4 regions of the Ruegeria sp. K7 genome follow, and region 3 is predicted to be linked to each of the others. Evidence: riboswitches for the same ligand, from Rfam matches in the RefSeq annotation. Region 3 holds a riboswitch; each other region holds the start of a gene.
The links. Region 3 has a riboswitch for cobalamin ahead of ACR0FE_RS13930 (DUF1636 domain-containing protein). Riboswitches for the same ligand answer to the same signal wherever they lie in the genome.
Positions count from the first base shown of each region.

Region 1 (3,956 bases), on a different contig from region 3:
ACCCCCATGATTTCGGCCACTTCGTCGGCCGGCATGGCAACTTCGGCGACGTGCCCTGCACCCAGATCTGCCCTGAATGTATGAGTCACAGCTCTGGTCGGGCTGTAGAGAAAGAAACCGTCCGTATCGGTTACTGTGCGTCCCAGTTCAGAGCCGTCGGGGCCATAGACGATGACTTCCTGGTCTGCGGCCATATCGCCATTGGAAAACCCCAGCTCGCCTTCGATTGCGTCGCCTGCCGGAAAAACGCCCGCTATAACCTTGTGCGCAAGAGCCGGGAGCGGGGCGAGAGCAAGCGTACAAACAAGGATCAACTGTTTCATGTGGACGCAACCTTTACAAAAAGTTCCGGTTTGACCTTGCGGGCCAGAAGAACGGCAAAACCTGTCAGCACGGCCTCGATAGCCATGACGGGAATGTGGGCGAAAAAGACAAGCTTGGCAGCGGGCAGGAACTCATCGCCGGACAGCGCCAGCGAGACCGCGACAAAAGCAGTCGTGGCGGCGATCGAAAACGCGCCACCGACGCCGCCCCAGATCGCCCCCTGAACAGGCGAGCCATGTGCGATCAGGCGACCAAAGATCATCCAGGTCAGCACCGCCGGAAGGGCGATATTCACCGTGTTGATCCCCAGCACGGTCAATCCGCCAAAACCGAAGAACACGGCTTGCAGCAGCAAGCCGACAAAAAGGGCCGGAAAGGCGGCCCAGCCGAGCAGAAGCCCGGCCAGGCCGTTCAGAATCAAATGCACAGACGACGGGCCAATCGGCACATGGATCAGCGAGGCGACAAAAAAGCTGGCCGACAACACGCCCGCCGTGGGAATGCGATCCAGATCCAGCGATTTCAGGCCCAATGCGATCCCGCCAGCCGCGACGACCGCACCGCCGATCACGACAGGGTTTGAAAGGGCTCCGTCGACGATGTGCATTCAGGCTTACTCCAGATCCCAGGCGCGGATCCAGATGACCGCATCCTGGCTCAGCTCTTTGCCTTCATGCTCGGTTTCCGGACCCACGCCCAAAGCGGCAAAGCCCCAGTACCCGGCTTTTGGCACACCAAAAGTGAAATATCCGTTGTCATCCGAAATCGCGACCAACGCGCCGCCCGGCAATGGGGACACGGTGGCGTCCTTCGCGCCGGTGCCGGTCATGTCCGGTGCTGCGGCGATGTACTCGATTTCGATTTCTGCGCCGGCGACGGGCTGTCCCTCGCTCAACACGCGACCGGTAAAGGTTGACCCGGCGATGATGTTGTAAGGCTTGTTCAGCGGCAGAATCTCGGTGGCCAGCCCCTGCGGCTGATCCCAGTCGGTCGGCAGTTCGTTTCGGTTGAGGTAAGCCTTGGTGATCTGCTGGATATAGATATCCTCTGATTCTTCGTAGTAAGGCGCAGGAACTGTAACCACCACATAGTCACCCGAGCGTTTAACCGGAACCGAGCCCAGGAACGCTTTGGCAATGTTGTCCGGTCCTTCAAAAGTGGTTTCTTCCAGCGTATCCATCAGATCGGTTTTTTCACCGTTGTGGATTACAAAGAATTCTTCCGGTTTTTCCAGGGTCATCACGTGACCGGCTTCAAACGGGTGCCAGAAAACCAGTTTGACCGGAACGTCACCGGGGCGTTCGATCATCGTGTCGTCGGTATATTCCAGCAGGAAATGGGCCTGCGCCAATGCAGGCATCGCCAAAGCAGCCGTGGCAGCCACCAGCAGTTTTTTCACAAATCGAGTCCTTCTCACGTCGCGCCATCCCCGGCGCAAATTTACTTTGACGATGGGGAACGCGAAGCCATCTGCCTTGTCGGGCAAACAGATCCGGCGCACACCCCGTCGCCGATGATGAACGCCCCTTCCAAGGGCGCATGTTCGGCAGGTCTCCTGACTTGCGGGTCAAAGCGCTAAACTAACCTTCCCGGGATACCCCAGTGGCATTATCAGCCGCGCTCGCCGCCTACAGTTGCGGGGGCAGTTGCAGAGTTGGCGAAATGTGCCGCACTGCATTCCCTATTGCTTCCGAGGATGTCCCCGGAACCGAACATGGCGCGTTCATGCCAGAATATGTAAGACACGGTCAACAATTGATTGCGGCGTTGCATGCGCCATTTGCGAAATCAGGAATTGCATGTTCGCGCTTGCTACGCGGTTTGGTATGCGCCACCGCGAGTGTGTTTATTTTCCTAGATCTCTTTCCGCGTTCAATAGTCGTCGGTTCAGTTCGCGGACTTGAGATTTTTAGGCCTGAAACTGCGGGCGTTGACTCGCGTGTAAAATTGAACTCACCGCAAATATGTAGGGTCGCTCCGATGCACAAAAGGTCCGACCGGCCCAGCGTTCGACGCCGAAGCAGAGTTGTTGTATTTGTTGCCGTGTTCACGCTACCATCGGGCAAAACAACAGTGCAGGTGCCTCGTGACCACAGAAACAAAACGCCCGCTTACCCTTCGCGATGTCTCGGAAGCGTCGGGGGTATCCGAAATGACGGTCAGCAGGGTCCTGCGCAATCGGGGTGATGTTTCGGATGCGACCCGAACACGGGTTCTGGCCGCCGCGAAAGAGCTGGGATACGTGCCCAACAAGATTGCGGGCGCGCTAGCATCCAGCCGGGTCAATCTGGTCGCGGTCATCATCCCCTCACTGTCCAACATGGTCTTCCCCGAGGTCCTGACCGGCATCAATCAGGTTCTGGAAGACACCGAATTGCAGCCAGTGGTCGGCGTAACCGATTATTTGCCGGAAAAAGAGGAAAAGGTCCTTTACGAGATGCTCTCGTGGCGGCCTTCGGGCGTGATCATCGCAGGGCTGGAACACACGGAAGCGGCCCGGGCAATGCTGGATTCCGCGGGCATTCCGGTGGTCGAAATCATGGACACCGACGGCAAACCCGTGGATGCGATGGTCGGCATTTCGCACCGCCGTGCCGGTCGCGAAATGGCGCAGGCCATTCTGAAGGCCGGATACCAGCATATCGGTTTCATGGGGACCAAGATGCCTTTGGACCACCGCGCGCGCAAACGTTTCGAAGGCTTTACCGAAGTTCTGGGCAAACACGGGATCGAGATCGAGGATCGCGAGTTCTACTCGGGCGGGTCGGCACTGGCCAAGGGGCGCGAGATGACGCAGGCGATGCTGGAACGGTCGCCGGAACTGGATTTTCTGTATTATTCCAATGATATGATCGGCGCTGGCGGACTGTTGTACCTGCTGGATCAGGGGATAGACATCCCTGGTCAAATCGGGCTGGCAGGGTTCAACAATGTCGAACTGCTGCAAGGTCTGCCTCGCAAACTGGCAACCATGGATGCCTGCCGGTTGGAAATCGGCCGTCAGGCCGCAGGGATCATCGCGGCACAGCTGGCCGACCCGGAAGCCGAGATTGAAACCCGCGTGACCCTGACGCCAAAAATCAGCTACGGCGACACACTGAAGCGGCGTTAGAGTCTTGGCACTGCCGAAACTGGACAACCGGACAGCGCGTGCGGTGTTCATGGATCGTCACTTGCTGTCCGAGACCCCGTCGGGCAGCGCAAAAGGCGCGGATCTTCTGGACCTGATCCGACGGCTTGGTTTTGTTCAGCTGGACAGTATCAACACCGTAGCCCGCGCCCATGACATGATCCTGTTTTCGCGCAGGCCCACCTATCGTAGCACACATCTGAAGCGCCTGTATGAACGGGACAGGGCGCTGTTCGAACATTGGACGCATGACGCCGCCGTCATTCCGATGGAGTTTTACCGGCATTGGCACCTGCGGTTTCAGCGCGACGCGGATTTGTTGAAGGCCCGCTGGAAGAATTGGCGGCGGGATGGATTTGAACAACAGTTCGCCTCGGTTCTGCTGCACATCCGCGATCACGGTCCGGTATCCTCGTCCGATGTGGGAAAGGACGAAAAGAAAGGATCGGGCGGCTGGTGGGACTGGCACCCGTCCAAAACCGCGCTGGAGTTCTTGTGGCGC
Region 1 covers NZ_JBQFMJ010000003.1:285,236-289,191, reverse strand. The annotation lists gene ACR0FE_RS08385 (cobalt ABC transporter permease) at 1-323, opposite strand, end outside; gene cbiM (cobalt transporter CbiM) at 320-931, opposite strand; gene ACR0FE_RS08375 (DUF4198 domain-containing protein) at 938-1,723, opposite strand; cobalamin riboswitch at 1,853-2,052, opposite strand; gene ACR0FE_RS08370 (LacI family DNA-binding transcriptional regulator) at 2,411-3,436, shown strand; gene ACR0FE_RS08365 (winged helix-turn-helix domain-containing protein) at 3,441-3,956, shown strand, end outside.
Region 1: it holds a riboswitch for cobalamin, as region 3 does, so the genes downstream of both, ACR0FE_RS08375 (DUF4198 domain-containing protein) here and ACR0FE_RS13930 (DUF1636 domain-containing protein) in region 3, are expected to answer to the same signal.

Region 2 (3,956 bases), on a different contig from region 3:
TACCCATCAGGGACGTCCTGCGCGACTATCTTTCGGGGGGATTACCGGGCGACCCGATGCAATCTGCGCCCTTCCCCTTCAGCCTTGTCCGGCTTCCCGGCCACGCTTCGATTCTGAAAACCGGGCCGGGAGCAAGGGAGCATCTTTCTGAACTGGACGCATACGATCCGCATGTGCTGGGGCATGACCCGGAAGGCTTTCTACGGATCAGACTGTCACTCTGACGGGTTGTCTTCCTGGCGCAACTTCCCTATATCGACGATTGAGAGGTTGGCGCGGGCGAGCGCCTCGCCAACCTGGTCAGGTCCGGAAGGAAGCAGCCACAACGAGCCCCGCTTGGGTCGATGTCCAACCTCTCACTTCATCCCGCAATCGTCACATCTTTCCGGTCGGAACGGACTTGCTGCTCCGCAGACTCGATCAACCTCGGCCAGACCGCTTTGTTTTTGCGCGTAAAAACACCAATGTGGCCCATGGATTTCAGCCCGAAGTCCTTTGGTTCAAGCACATGACGGTTGGCGTCCGGGCCGTATAGTTCGGCCAGCCTCCAGACCGCATTTTCAGGCACCATCTGGTCGTCCGAAATCGCAAACAGGTCAACCGGACCACCGGCCCGCGGCCAGGTCGCTGCGGGCAGGCTTTGGCCAATTTCAGGCTGATAGCTGTTCGGCGAGGTGCACCATTTTCGCCATTGCCAGTAGACCTTTGACGGCAGGTCCGAACCAAACCCAATGGCCTTGCCGGGCAGATACCCCAGCACATGAACCGCAAAAGGCGCATGCCCGTACCAGAAGATTCCGGCCAGCCCCCGGTAGGGCCAGGGATGATCCGACAACGTAACCAGGCCGGAACACACACAAATCATCCGGTCGATCTGATCCACATCCGATTGCAATGGCCCAAGCATACCCCCCAGCGAATGACCAATGGTCCACTGCCGCGCACTTGGGAATCGCCGTCGCATCTCGGCCCGGGCCGCGGGAATATCGATCAGCGCCCAATCGGACATGGTGACACGCGAATCCTTCAGACGCCCCGATAACGATTTTCCGAAATCGCGGTAATCATAGGTCAGACAGGCAATGCCCTGCTCTTCCGCCAGCCACCGGGCAAAATGCTGATAATAGTCCTGGGGAACGCCGGTCGCGCTGTTCAGAACAACTACGATATCAGGCGCTGCAACAGGCAGGTACAGGCGACCCGACAGCATAGCCGTCCCGGAGGGAAATCGTATGTCTTCGGTCAAGACCTGTTCCTGTATGTCCAACATATCATGCTCCGCTCTCAACTGAACAGTTCAGTTCACCTATCTGTCAGGCCAGTCGCCCGCTCAAGTCAACCCGGTGCAAACATGACCAAACGTCCGCTTTCCCGACCACGCATCGGACCAAATGCCTCGGCCCGCGCAATGCGCTTGACTCGGGGGCCCGGCAACCGCTAGCGATGAGGAGATGGTTTCCGCGCCCTTTAAGGGGCCGGGATGAAAAGGGAACACGGTGCGGTTCTGTCTGGCATTGCCGGAAGGAACCAAGGCCGAGACTGCCCCCGCAACTGTAAGCGGTGAGCAATGCCGAAACACCACTGGCCGAAAGGCTGGGAAGGTCGGCAAAGCGATGACCCGCAAGTCAGGAGACCTGCCATCGATACTGAAACCGAAACTCGGGCGGGGTGTCCGGGCAGGTCCTGATGGCATAGCCCCGTCACACCTGATCCTTGCCCCGCGCCGCGCGCGGAGGGCGCATTATGATCTGGAAGACAAGGACACACGAATTTTCTGCCACTGTGTGCCAGCGCACCGGCAAACCCTGTCCGGCACTGGCGCAAATGGCGCGGGCTCTGACGCGCGCCGTGGCAAGCGCCGGCCCGGCCGCAACCCCGCAATTCGCCATTGAAGGCAGCAGCGAGCTTGCCCATTGCCCCGAAGGGTGCATGGCCCGGTTCCACGCGCGGCCAGACAAAATCCGGGTGTTTTGCGGAACGAATGAGGAAACTCCGGGCGACAGGTTGGAGGATTATGCAGACATGATGTTCTGCGCAGAGTTCCGTGCGCTGCCGTCCGCAATTCTGTCGGACCCGCCCTGCGCCATGCTTGAAGCTTCGGCCCTGGCAGGTCGCCAAGTGGCGGCCCAGGCCGGACATTTGTCGGCCTAAGCTACGGGTCCGCGCTGGCCGGAATCAATTGCGTGGCCCATGCCAGTTGTGCATCTGTTTCAACCGCACAGGGCCGCACCGCCCTCAACCGTTTCAGGGCTGCACCCGGTTGCTCGCCGCATTCGACCATCAGGCGCAACACCACCATTCCGGACCGGCCACAGCCGCCCCGGCAATGCACCAGAATGCGCCCGCCCCCTGACAGGGCATGGCGGACGGCCGCGCTTACATCGGGCCAGCGCGCGGTCACGGCGTCGGGGGGTGCACCGAAATCTTCGACCGGCAGATGGACCCAGCGGCAGGCGCGCGCCTGAATGTCGGTTCCGAAGTCACGCGCGCCGTCCTGCAGCATCTCGACTTCGGTCGTCATTGAAATGACAAGACCGGGCTTCCAGTCGGAAATCGCATTCAGGTCCTGGGCATATTTACCCCCACGCCCCGGCATTGATGTCAGGGCCAGAGTACCTCCTCCGACCTGCAGCGCATGAATAATCATCTGAGACATGCAACGCGCCCTCCTTAATCGTTACGCACAAGAATCCGGTCAAAAATGCTTTCGCCTTCATTTTTACGCGCATCCCGAAGCATTCCCAAATGAATTTCGCGAACCGGCTGTGGACGCAGGCGGCGGCGCACTCTACGCTGCACTTCTGATACGAATCCGACAGAGCAGAAATGACCGACACGCCAAGCCCCGCTTATCAGGTTCTTGCCCGCAAATACCGCCCGGAAACCTTTGCCGACCTGGTTGGTCAGGATGCCATGGTGCGCACCCTGAAAAACGCGTTCGAGGCAGACCGGATCGCGCAGGCCTTCATCATGACCGGCATCCGCGGCACCGGCAAAACGACAACGGCGCGGATCATCGCCAAGGGCATGAACTGCATCGGCCCCGATGGCGACGGCAAACCGACGACCGAACCCTGCGGCCAATGCGAACATTGCGTGGCGATCATGGAAGGCCGCCATGTCGACGTGATGGAGATGGACGCCGCCAGCCGCACCGGCGTGAACGATATTCGCGAAATCATAGACAGCGTCCGCTATCGTGCTGCCAGCGCGCGCTACAAGATCTATATCATCGACGAGGTTCACATGCTCTCGACCAGCGCGTTCAACGCGCTGCTCAAGACACTTGAGGAACCGCCCGAGCATGTGAAGTTCATCTTCGCGACTACCGAAATCCGCAAGGTTCCGGTGACGGTCCTGTCGCGCTGCCAACGCTTCGACCTGCGCCGGATCGAACCCGAGGACATGATCGGGCTTCTGAACAAGATCGCTGCCGCCGAGGGCGCCCAGATCGCAGAGGACGCACTGGCGCTGATCACCCGGGCGGCCGAGGGTTCGGCGCGTGATGCAACTTCGCTGCTGGATCAGGCGATCTCGCACGGGGCGGGTGAAACCAGTGCCGATCAGGTCCGGGCGATGTTGGGTCTGGCGGATCGGGGCCGCGTCCTGGACCTGATGGACATGATCCTACGGGGCGACGCGGCGGGGGCTCTGACAGAGCTAAGCGCTCAGTACGCCGAGGGCGCCGATCCGCTTGCCGTGCTGCGCGACCTGGCCGAAATCACCCATTGGGTGTCCGTGGTCAAAATCACGCCAGACGCCGCCGAGGACCCGACCGTTTCGCCCGACGAACGCGCACGCGGTCAGCAAATGGCCGAAGCCCTGCCGATGCGTGTCCTGACCCGCATGTGGCAAATGCTGCTGAAAGCGCTCGAAGAGGTCTCAGCTGCGCCAAACGCCATGATGGCAGCGGAAATGGCCGTCATTCGGTTGACCCATGTGGCCGACCTGCCAAG
Region 2 covers NZ_JBQFMJ010000004.1:144,122-148,077, forward strand. The annotation lists gene ACR0FE_RS09525 (bifunctional 2',3'-cyclic-nucleotide 2'-phosphodiesterase/3'-nucleotidase) at 1-224, shown strand, start outside; RNA gene ffs (signal recognition particle sRNA small type) at 264-362, shown strand; gene ACR0FE_RS09535 (alpha/beta hydrolase family protein) at 362-1,270, opposite strand; cobalamin riboswitch at 1,436-1,656, shown strand; gene ACR0FE_RS09540 (hypothetical protein) at 1,744-2,151, shown strand; gene ACR0FE_RS09545 (protein-tyrosine phosphatase family protein) at 2,153-2,656, opposite strand; gene ACR0FE_RS09550 (DNA polymerase III subunit gamma/tau) at 2,827-3,956, shown strand, end outside.
Region 2: it holds a riboswitch for cobalamin, as region 3 does, so the genes downstream of both, ACR0FE_RS09540 (hypothetical protein) here and ACR0FE_RS13930 (DUF1636 domain-containing protein) in region 3, are expected to answer to the same signal.

Region 3 (3,956 bases):
TTGGGCGCAAGCTCGGGAATGTCGCCGCGCAGCGTATCGAATTCCGGGCTGGTCTTGTACCATCCGGTGATGCCGGTCAGCCCGACGATCTTGTCCTGCAGACCCAGCGCAAAGGCCATGTCGGTCATGTTCATATCGTGCACGACAATCCGCTCGGGTGCAGTTTCAAAAACCAGCGGCTTGCCGCAATTGTCGACGGCAATTTCTTGTGCCGACGCACCGCCTGCCAGGGCTGTGGCCAGGACCACCGACCAGATCTGTTTCATTCAAAGATGCTCCTAGGGTTAGTTTGAGACCGAGGTTTTTCGGATGTCCAGCGCCGGAATCACGCGGCCCTCATGGTGAAAGTACAGGTAGTCGACGCCAAAGGTTTCCCGAACCTGGTCCGAGGTCAGCACATCGGCCACGGGACCAAAGCCCGTGAGCCGCGCGGATTTCATCATGGCCACATGGGTGGCGAATTCGGGGATCATGACGAGGTCGTGGACGATCATGACCACCGTTATGCCCAACTCGGCAACCAGCGACAGCATCCGCCCCTTGGCGTCGGGGTCCAGATGGTTTGTCGGTTCGTCCAGAAACAAAAGCGAAGGGTTCTGTGCCAGAGCGCGCGCAATATGCGCACGTTGACGTTCACCCCCGGAAAGTACGCCCATTTGTTTGTCCGCCAGATCACTCAGACCTGTCAGGTTCAAAACCCTGTCCAGTTCGGCGGCGTGGCCCTCTTTCGACCGATCAGCCCGGATCGGGATTTGCCCCAAGGCCACATATTCCCGTAAAGACAGTCTGCTATCCGGCAGTTCGTGCTGGCTGACAACAGCGATCATTCGGGCGCGCTCGTTGGCGGGCATGTGCTTCAGGCTGCGCCCATTGATCAAAACGTCGCCCAGCACCAGTTCGGCCGTGCCGCACAACAGGTTCAGAAGCGTCGTCTTCCCGGCCCCGTTCGGCCCGGCAATTGCAAGGATGGCACCTTCTTCCAGTTCGAAAGACGCCGCTTGCAGCAGTACATCACCATTCAGTGCATAGTACTCGACGTCACGCACGGCAAGAAATGCAGAGGTCGTCATGAAGGCTCCTCCAAAATCATTCGGGGCAAACGGGAAAGGGTTTTGTCAAAAAGCGCGCTCGGCCTGTCGGACGCGCAGGTCCATCCATCGGCACTGTTCTGATATTGCAACGCGAATTCGGCCAAGGCCGCGATGTCATGCGGGGTCCGGATGTCACCGAACAGGTATTGGGCTTTGCCGGCGGCCTGAAACCCAACAGTTGTCGGCTGCGCACACCCGGCCATGCAATCGACCGTGCGAATGGCAAACCCGGAAGGTAGCGCATCTGACAAAGAAGAGCGTATTTTGTCCGCAGACAAATCACCGTTGCATGTCGAACAGATCAGAAGAATATGATCAGTGGCGTCTGACATGGTCCGCTCCACTTGTTGCCAAGCGCGGACAGAAGGTGCTGATCATGTAAACACGTGACTGACGTGCCATCTAAGCCTCCTTCCAGGGCGCCCCGCCCCGGGTTGGTTGAACACTGATGGCAGGTCTCCTGACTCGCGGGTCCTTGCTTGGCCTTCCTTCCCGGCCCATTCGGCCAGTGGGTGTTTGGCGTTGCTCACCGCTTACAGTTGCGGGGGCAGTTACGGACTTGGCCTTCAGGGCCGCACCGTATTCCCTTTTCATCCCTCGGGTCTTCCTTCGGGAACCATCTACTAGCTAAGTGCCTCAGACCCGGGCATGCGTCAATACAGAATTATTGGCAGGACAATCGGATCGGCTGGGCAGGGCGGTGCTCGAATTTCACCGCCCGAGGTCCTCGGATTCAGCGTAGGGGTTCAGTTTTCCAGCAGTTTTAAGACTTGCTCGCGCTCGGACAGGACCAGCAACAGGGCAAGATCGCCCGGTTCGATCTGATCCAGTATTGTCCTGCTCGCCTCGACCGGGGAAGGCGCGCTCAGGATCTGCTCATCCCGAAGACCGTTGTTCATTGCCGCCTGCTTAATCAGCTTTGGAATCTCACCAAGGTTGCGTCCCCGCAGATAGCCCTCAAGCTCGGCAGCGACGATCACATCCGGCTGGAACCGCAAGGCCGTTTGCGTAACATCGATGATGTCCTGATCGGACCGGTCCCCGGCATGGCTTAGCAGTATGAAGCGGCGCTTTGCCGGAACTCCGGACAATGCCTCGCACACTGCCGCAACAGAATGTGGGTTATGCGCAAAATCGACAAAGACGCGGGCGCCGTTATGGGAAAACTCGTTGCACCGCCCCGGATTGTCTTTGGCGTCTGGTTTGAACCCGGACAATCCGGCGCGAATGGCCTGCATCGGGATATCGAGTGCGCGGGCCAGACACAGCGCAGTCATTGCGTTGAGAATATTGTAACTGGCGGCCCCACCCATGGCGAGCGGTACATCGTGAACCGAAATCACCGGTTGTTCCGAGAAGCCATCGAAGAACACAATCATCTCGTTGCGCAGGAAGGCACAACAATGTCCTTGCTCGCGGGCTTGGTGGATCAGTGCGTTTTCCGGGTCCAGCGAGAACCACCAGATCCTGCAGGACGTGTTCAGTGCCTCATCCCGGACATACGCGTCATCCGCGTTCAGGGCCAGAACGCCATCTTTCTTAAGGGTGCGGTGCACGGCGAACTTGGCCTGCGCCAACTCCGGAACCGTGTTGACGCCGTACTGACCCAGATGATCATTGGCGACATTTGTGACAGCCGCAGCCGAGGCCGCATGGGTTGGAAGACCCCGGCGCAGGATTCCGCCACGGGCAACCTCCAAACAGGCGACTTCAAGCCGCCGGTCGCGCAGCAGCATGCGCGCTCCGCCGGGGCCGGAATAATCACCACGGTCGAGGATGTCGTCGCCGACGCGGACAAACTCGGTCGAGGTCAGCCCGGCAACCTTGCCCGCCGCCCGGGCGATCGCCTCAAGCAGCCGGGTCGTTGTGGTCTTGCCATTGGTTCCGGTGATGAAGGCGACGGGGATGTTGTGCAAGGCGTCCCACTCGACTTCATCAGGCGCAGGCAGAGCGTTCCAGGCCCAGGTCCGGCTTCCGACCCCGTGGCCGATCGAAATCTCGTCGTCGTCACACAGGATATCGACGCCCCGCGCCGAGGCCGCCTGGATCAGGGCGATCAGGGCCGGATTTGCCTCTTTGGCCATGACGTCGCGGACGTTGGCGATCATCTTGTCGAAATCGCCGGGTGTTTCCCCGACCAGCGCCGCGGCACAGAAATGCCATGCGGTCTGGACCGCAAAGATCGCTGAATATAGCTGATCCATCGGCGCTGAAATCGCAAGGTTCACGCCGCCGGTGAATACCCGATATGTCAGCTTTTCCTGGTGCCAGCCGAGAGCATCCAGCACACGACGTGCATGATGCTGCCACAGCTCAATGACACGCGAAGACTGCTCCTGGTCAAAAAAGACGTCCATGATTGCGCCCGGGTGATCCCAGAGCAACCCGGGCCCGGTCAGCCGGCGCGCATCGTCTACCCGAAACGCGTCACTGGTCGCGCTGGGGATGGTCAGCGCGGTCTCAAGCTCTTCAATTCTGTCCATTCCGGTGCCCTCGGCTCAATCCGCGTCTTCGCTGATTTCGCGGGCCAGACGCACGCCGCGCTCGTCCCGGATCAGGGCCTGATCGCTGTCGAATATGTCCTCGAAAGAGGTCTCAACAGGGGCAGGCTTTCCGATTGCTTCAGCTTCAGGTGCGTCGCCATCCGAATTGAAGTAGATGATCTGTTTCCAGCAGCGGGTGGTGTCGTCGCCGAATATCACCAGCAGATCGCCGGGAGCTGCCATTTCAAGACCCGCCGTCACCGCTTCGACCTCATCAGGGATGATTGTGATCGCCTCATCCGGCGTGCCGCCTGCAATCAACGCCTGCCGCAGCATCTGAGGAATTTCGTCATGCCCGCGTCCGCGGCGGCGGTCGTCAGCC
Region 3 covers NZ_JBQFMJ010000008.1:65,048-69,003, forward strand. The annotation lists gene ACR0FE_RS13920 (ABC transporter substrate-binding protein) at 1-266, opposite strand, end outside; gene ACR0FE_RS13925 (ABC transporter ATP-binding protein) at 285-1,070, opposite strand; gene ACR0FE_RS13930 (DUF1636 domain-containing protein) at 1,067-1,423, opposite strand; cobalamin riboswitch at 1,525-1,727, opposite strand; gene ACR0FE_RS13935 (Mur ligase family protein) at 1,838-3,574, opposite strand; gene cphA (cyanophycin synthetase) at 3,590-3,956, opposite strand, start outside.

Region 4 (3,956 bases), on a different contig from region 3:
CACCATACACCGCATTCCGGAAGGGTTTTGGCCCCCAACACCGGTCCGGCATAAAGACCTGCCGCCAATGCCATCTGCGCCAAAGCGGCCTGCGCCGCGACCTCGCCGCCGGTGTCGCAGAGATGCGCCAGCCGCCGCAGGGTCGAGACGGGCAGGGTGGAATAGTCGTCCAGCCGGGTATCCTCACGCCCGTCGGCGGGCAGAACCGCCAGCGCGATGCCTTTGGCCTGCGCCAACGCAAGAACCTGTTGCAGCCCGTATGACCAGTAAGGCACCCCACCAATCAGGCGGATCAGGATACCTTTTGCACCGTCAAGCGTCTGTTCCACATATGTGTCAACGGACAGAGGGTGCTTCAGGGCCGTCAGATTGGCCAACCGCATCGTCGGCATTCGCCCTTCCGGCCCACCGCCGCGATGCCAGCCTGCCGCGAAAGCACCGAGATCGCTGTCCGAAAAGGACAACATCACCAGATCCGCCGGGCTCTGGCCCAGATCGGTCGGGGTCTCGGTTTCTTCAAGCCCGTGGCTTTCGCGGAAGACGACGTGCATGGCTTACTCGGCGGCCTCGGTCACACCCACGAGGATATCCCGGATTTCGGCCTCTTTGATGTCGTCGTGCTCGGCAATGACCACAAGACACGAGCGGCGCTCCTCGCCGGGTTCCCAGGGGCGGTCGTACTGATGACGCACCCGGGCACCGACAGCCTGAACCAGCAGACGCATCGGTTTGCCGGCAACTGCCGCATACCCCTTGACGCGCAGGATGTTCAGTTCCCTGGCCAGACGTTCGATCTTGGCAACCAGATCGAGTGGGTCACTTTGCTCCGGCAGTTCGACGATGATGCTTTCGAAATCGTCATGTTCGTGGTCGTGGTGACCGTCGTGATGCGACGGACGCGCGTCCATGTCATCCTCGGCTGCGGCTTCCAGACCGAGCACGACGCGGACGTCTACGACGCCTTCGGCAACCTCTACGACGGGCAGCGGGCGCGGGGCCTCGGCTGCGATGATCTCTTTGGCTTTGGCAACACCCTCTGGCCCGGCCAGATCGGGCTTGGTCAGCAGGATGATATCGGCGCAGGATATCTGATCCTCGAACACCTCGGAAAGAGGCGTTTCGTGGTCGATCGAGTCATCGGCCAGGCGCTGGGCATCCACCGCCTCGACATTCGGAGCGAAGCGACCTGCCGCGACCGCCTCGGCATCGGCCAGAGCGATCACGCCATCCACAGTGATTTTCGAGCGGATATCGGGCCAGTCAAAGGCTTTCAGCAGCGGCTTGGGCAGGGCGAGGCCGGAGGTTTCGATCAGAATGTGATCGGGGCGCGGGTCCAGCGCCATCAGCGCTTCGATGGTCGGAATGAAATCATCGGCCACGGTGCAGCAGATGCAGCCGTTTGCCAGTTCCATGATGTTCTCTGCCGGACAATCGGGAATGGCGCAGGATTTCAGAATATCGCCATCGACGCCCACGTCGCCGAATTCATTGACCACGACCGCCAGACGTTTGCCCTGCGGGTTCTGCATCAGGTGCTTGACCAGCGTTGTCTTCCCCGAGCCCAGAAAGCCGGTGATCACAGTGACGGGTAATTTCTCAAGAGTGCTCATTTCAGGGCTCCAATCGGGGGAATGCGGGAGGCGCAGTTTTTGCGGAAATGTTCGGGGCGCTCACGCCATTTGACCAAGCCGTCCTCGGTCGCCAGATATTTGGTCGCACCGTCGACAATGGCGTCAACGTGTTCGGCTTCGTTCAGGTTCTCATAGACAAAGGTCCAGCGACCCGGTCCACCGCGCAGCACGATCGAGCAGCCCTGATCGCAGTTCGACAGGCATTCGACGGGTTTCAGCGTGATGCCTTCGGGCAGGTCGGCCTGTTGCAGCGCTTTGTGCAGCAATGTGCCGGGGCGTTTTTCATCATCCTCGACGGGCAGTCCACGGCGGCACGTGGTACAGACCAGCAACTCGACTGGTGCGGTCTCGGTCATGTCTCTCATCCCCCCAAATCCTCTTCGCGGGGGACGGGGTTTCATGCGGGCCACGCGTCTGCACATGGACCCGACACCGGAACACCCCGCCCGGTTTCTTCTTCGGGTGCTGGCAGGTCTCCCGGCTTGCGGATGTCAGAGACTTGCTCTGGCAGATGTCCCGCCTTCCCGGCCTTTCGGCCAGTGGCTATGGGCACCCTCTCCGGTCACGGTCGCGGGGGCGGCTGCGTTTGACGGAAAAACCGCTGACGCATTCCCTTTTCATCCATCCAGGGATGGACACCAACGGGTCGGACATGCGGCACAGGCGGGGGACTTGTCAAGCTTCAGGATGCGCGGTTTCGCCGCCGGAAGGAAAAAGCGACCTGAGGTGGTCACTCAGCGGCATCGCCGGGCGTTCACGGCGCCCGAAAACCTGCGTGATTGAGGTGTTCCGTGTGATGTTCGCTGATTTTGGAAGGGGTCGGCGGGAACCGGACGGGCGGGGCGGATTCGGCTTCAGAACCACTGGGGCAGGCCGCGTGTGGACGTTGCGGCGACCAACCGCCTGTCATTTCGGGCATCGCTAAACTGAGGGATTGGGGTTTCGTTGATTAAGTAACCGCTGTTCCGACCGGCTCGGGATACTCCATTTCAGTATTCGCGCAAGACCCGGCAAAAACGACCGCTTCGAGATCAAATCTGATGGCCGTCTTGCCGTGCACAGAGTAGCCAGATTTTTTGCAAAATTATGCCTCAAACTGCCCTTAGCGGGCGTCGGCGAACAGAATATGCCAGGAAACAAAAAATGAAAAAGTTAGCAGCTTTTCTTGTGTACTTACCCGTCGCTGCAGTTGCGGAAGACCGGGTGTTCGAGTGTGAAGCGGCGGATGCAAAATACCCGGAAATGGCGGCCACGCTGGTCAAATACGAGGGCCAGAACAAAGGGCATATTACCATTGGTGATATCGACAATAAGGCTGAGGTGTATCCCGGCCTCGACACCCTGACTTACCTGTATATCGGTGACGGCTTCACGTTAAATTACAACGTGAATCTCAAGACTGGCACGTTTGACTATTCGGCTTCGGGCAGCAAATCCGGATGGGGCAAAGGCAGTTGCAAGGAAGTTGTGGCCCAGTAATTCGCTAATGCCCGGTCTGCGGGTTGGGCCTTTCGGTTGCCGAGAAAAGTACTTGCCTGGTTCCGTCCGGAGGCCAATGCAGTTGGCCGTGGACGGAACCCGGTTAAAAGCGGCCGATCCAGTATGTGTCCAGGCCATCTGGGCGGCGTGCCAACCAATCAAAGCTTTTGATCAGCAAGGTTCGGCACGCCCCGAACACGCGGGCGCTATTGATCTGCCGGCGCTGAAGGTATTCGCGTTGGACCAGATATCCCGCGCCACGCGCCATGTTCCGTCATCTTCGAGATGGTAGATATTGATGCCATGGCCGGTGGAAACAGTGGCAGGGCCCGGGTCACGCGGAACATCGGTGGCGGTAAACTCATAACGCTCAAACGCCCAGTCCGCCGCCACAACAAATCCCAGCGATTGCTTTTTCCAACTGGTGTGAACGGCGTCGAAATACCCGCGCACCCAGGGCCCGACCTTGGCTTTGCCTTCCATGACAGGCGCGCCAGGAGCGATGAACACCACGTCAACAGTGACCGTCTCAAGGAATTGATCCAGTTTGTTCGAGTTGATCGCTGCAAGATACGCTACGTGTGCGGCTTGCGGAGTCTCGGCTTTGGTGTCGGGCAGCGCCGGTGCCGCGATGGCCAACCCTATTCCAGTAAAAAGCATGGTTATCCTGATAGTCATATCGGCCTCCAAGCATTTGCGGCGATTGGACCTTGCCGGTTGTTCAAACCCGCCTGTCAACGCAAAACGCATTGCAGGACGATCGCATTGCAACGCAATTCGACAGGCTTTTAGGGCAATCGCAATTTCAGATAGCTACACCACTGATTGTTCAACTCGTATCGGGTG
Region 4 covers NZ_JBQFMJ010000014.1:68,648-72,603, reverse strand. The annotation lists gene cobN (cobaltochelatase subunit CobN) at 1-551, opposite strand, end outside; gene cobW (cobalamin biosynthesis protein CobW) at 555-1,610, opposite strand; gene ACR0FE_RS19115 (DUF1636 domain-containing protein) at 1,607-1,987, opposite strand; cobalamin riboswitch at 2,082-2,289, opposite strand; gene ACR0FE_RS19110 (hypothetical protein) at 2,775-3,110, shown strand; gene ACR0FE_RS19105 (YybH family protein) at 3,282-3,788, opposite strand.
Region 4: it holds a riboswitch for cobalamin, as region 3 does, so the genes downstream of both, ACR0FE_RS19115 (DUF1636 domain-containing protein) here and ACR0FE_RS13930 (DUF1636 domain-containing protein) in region 3, are expected to answer to the same signal.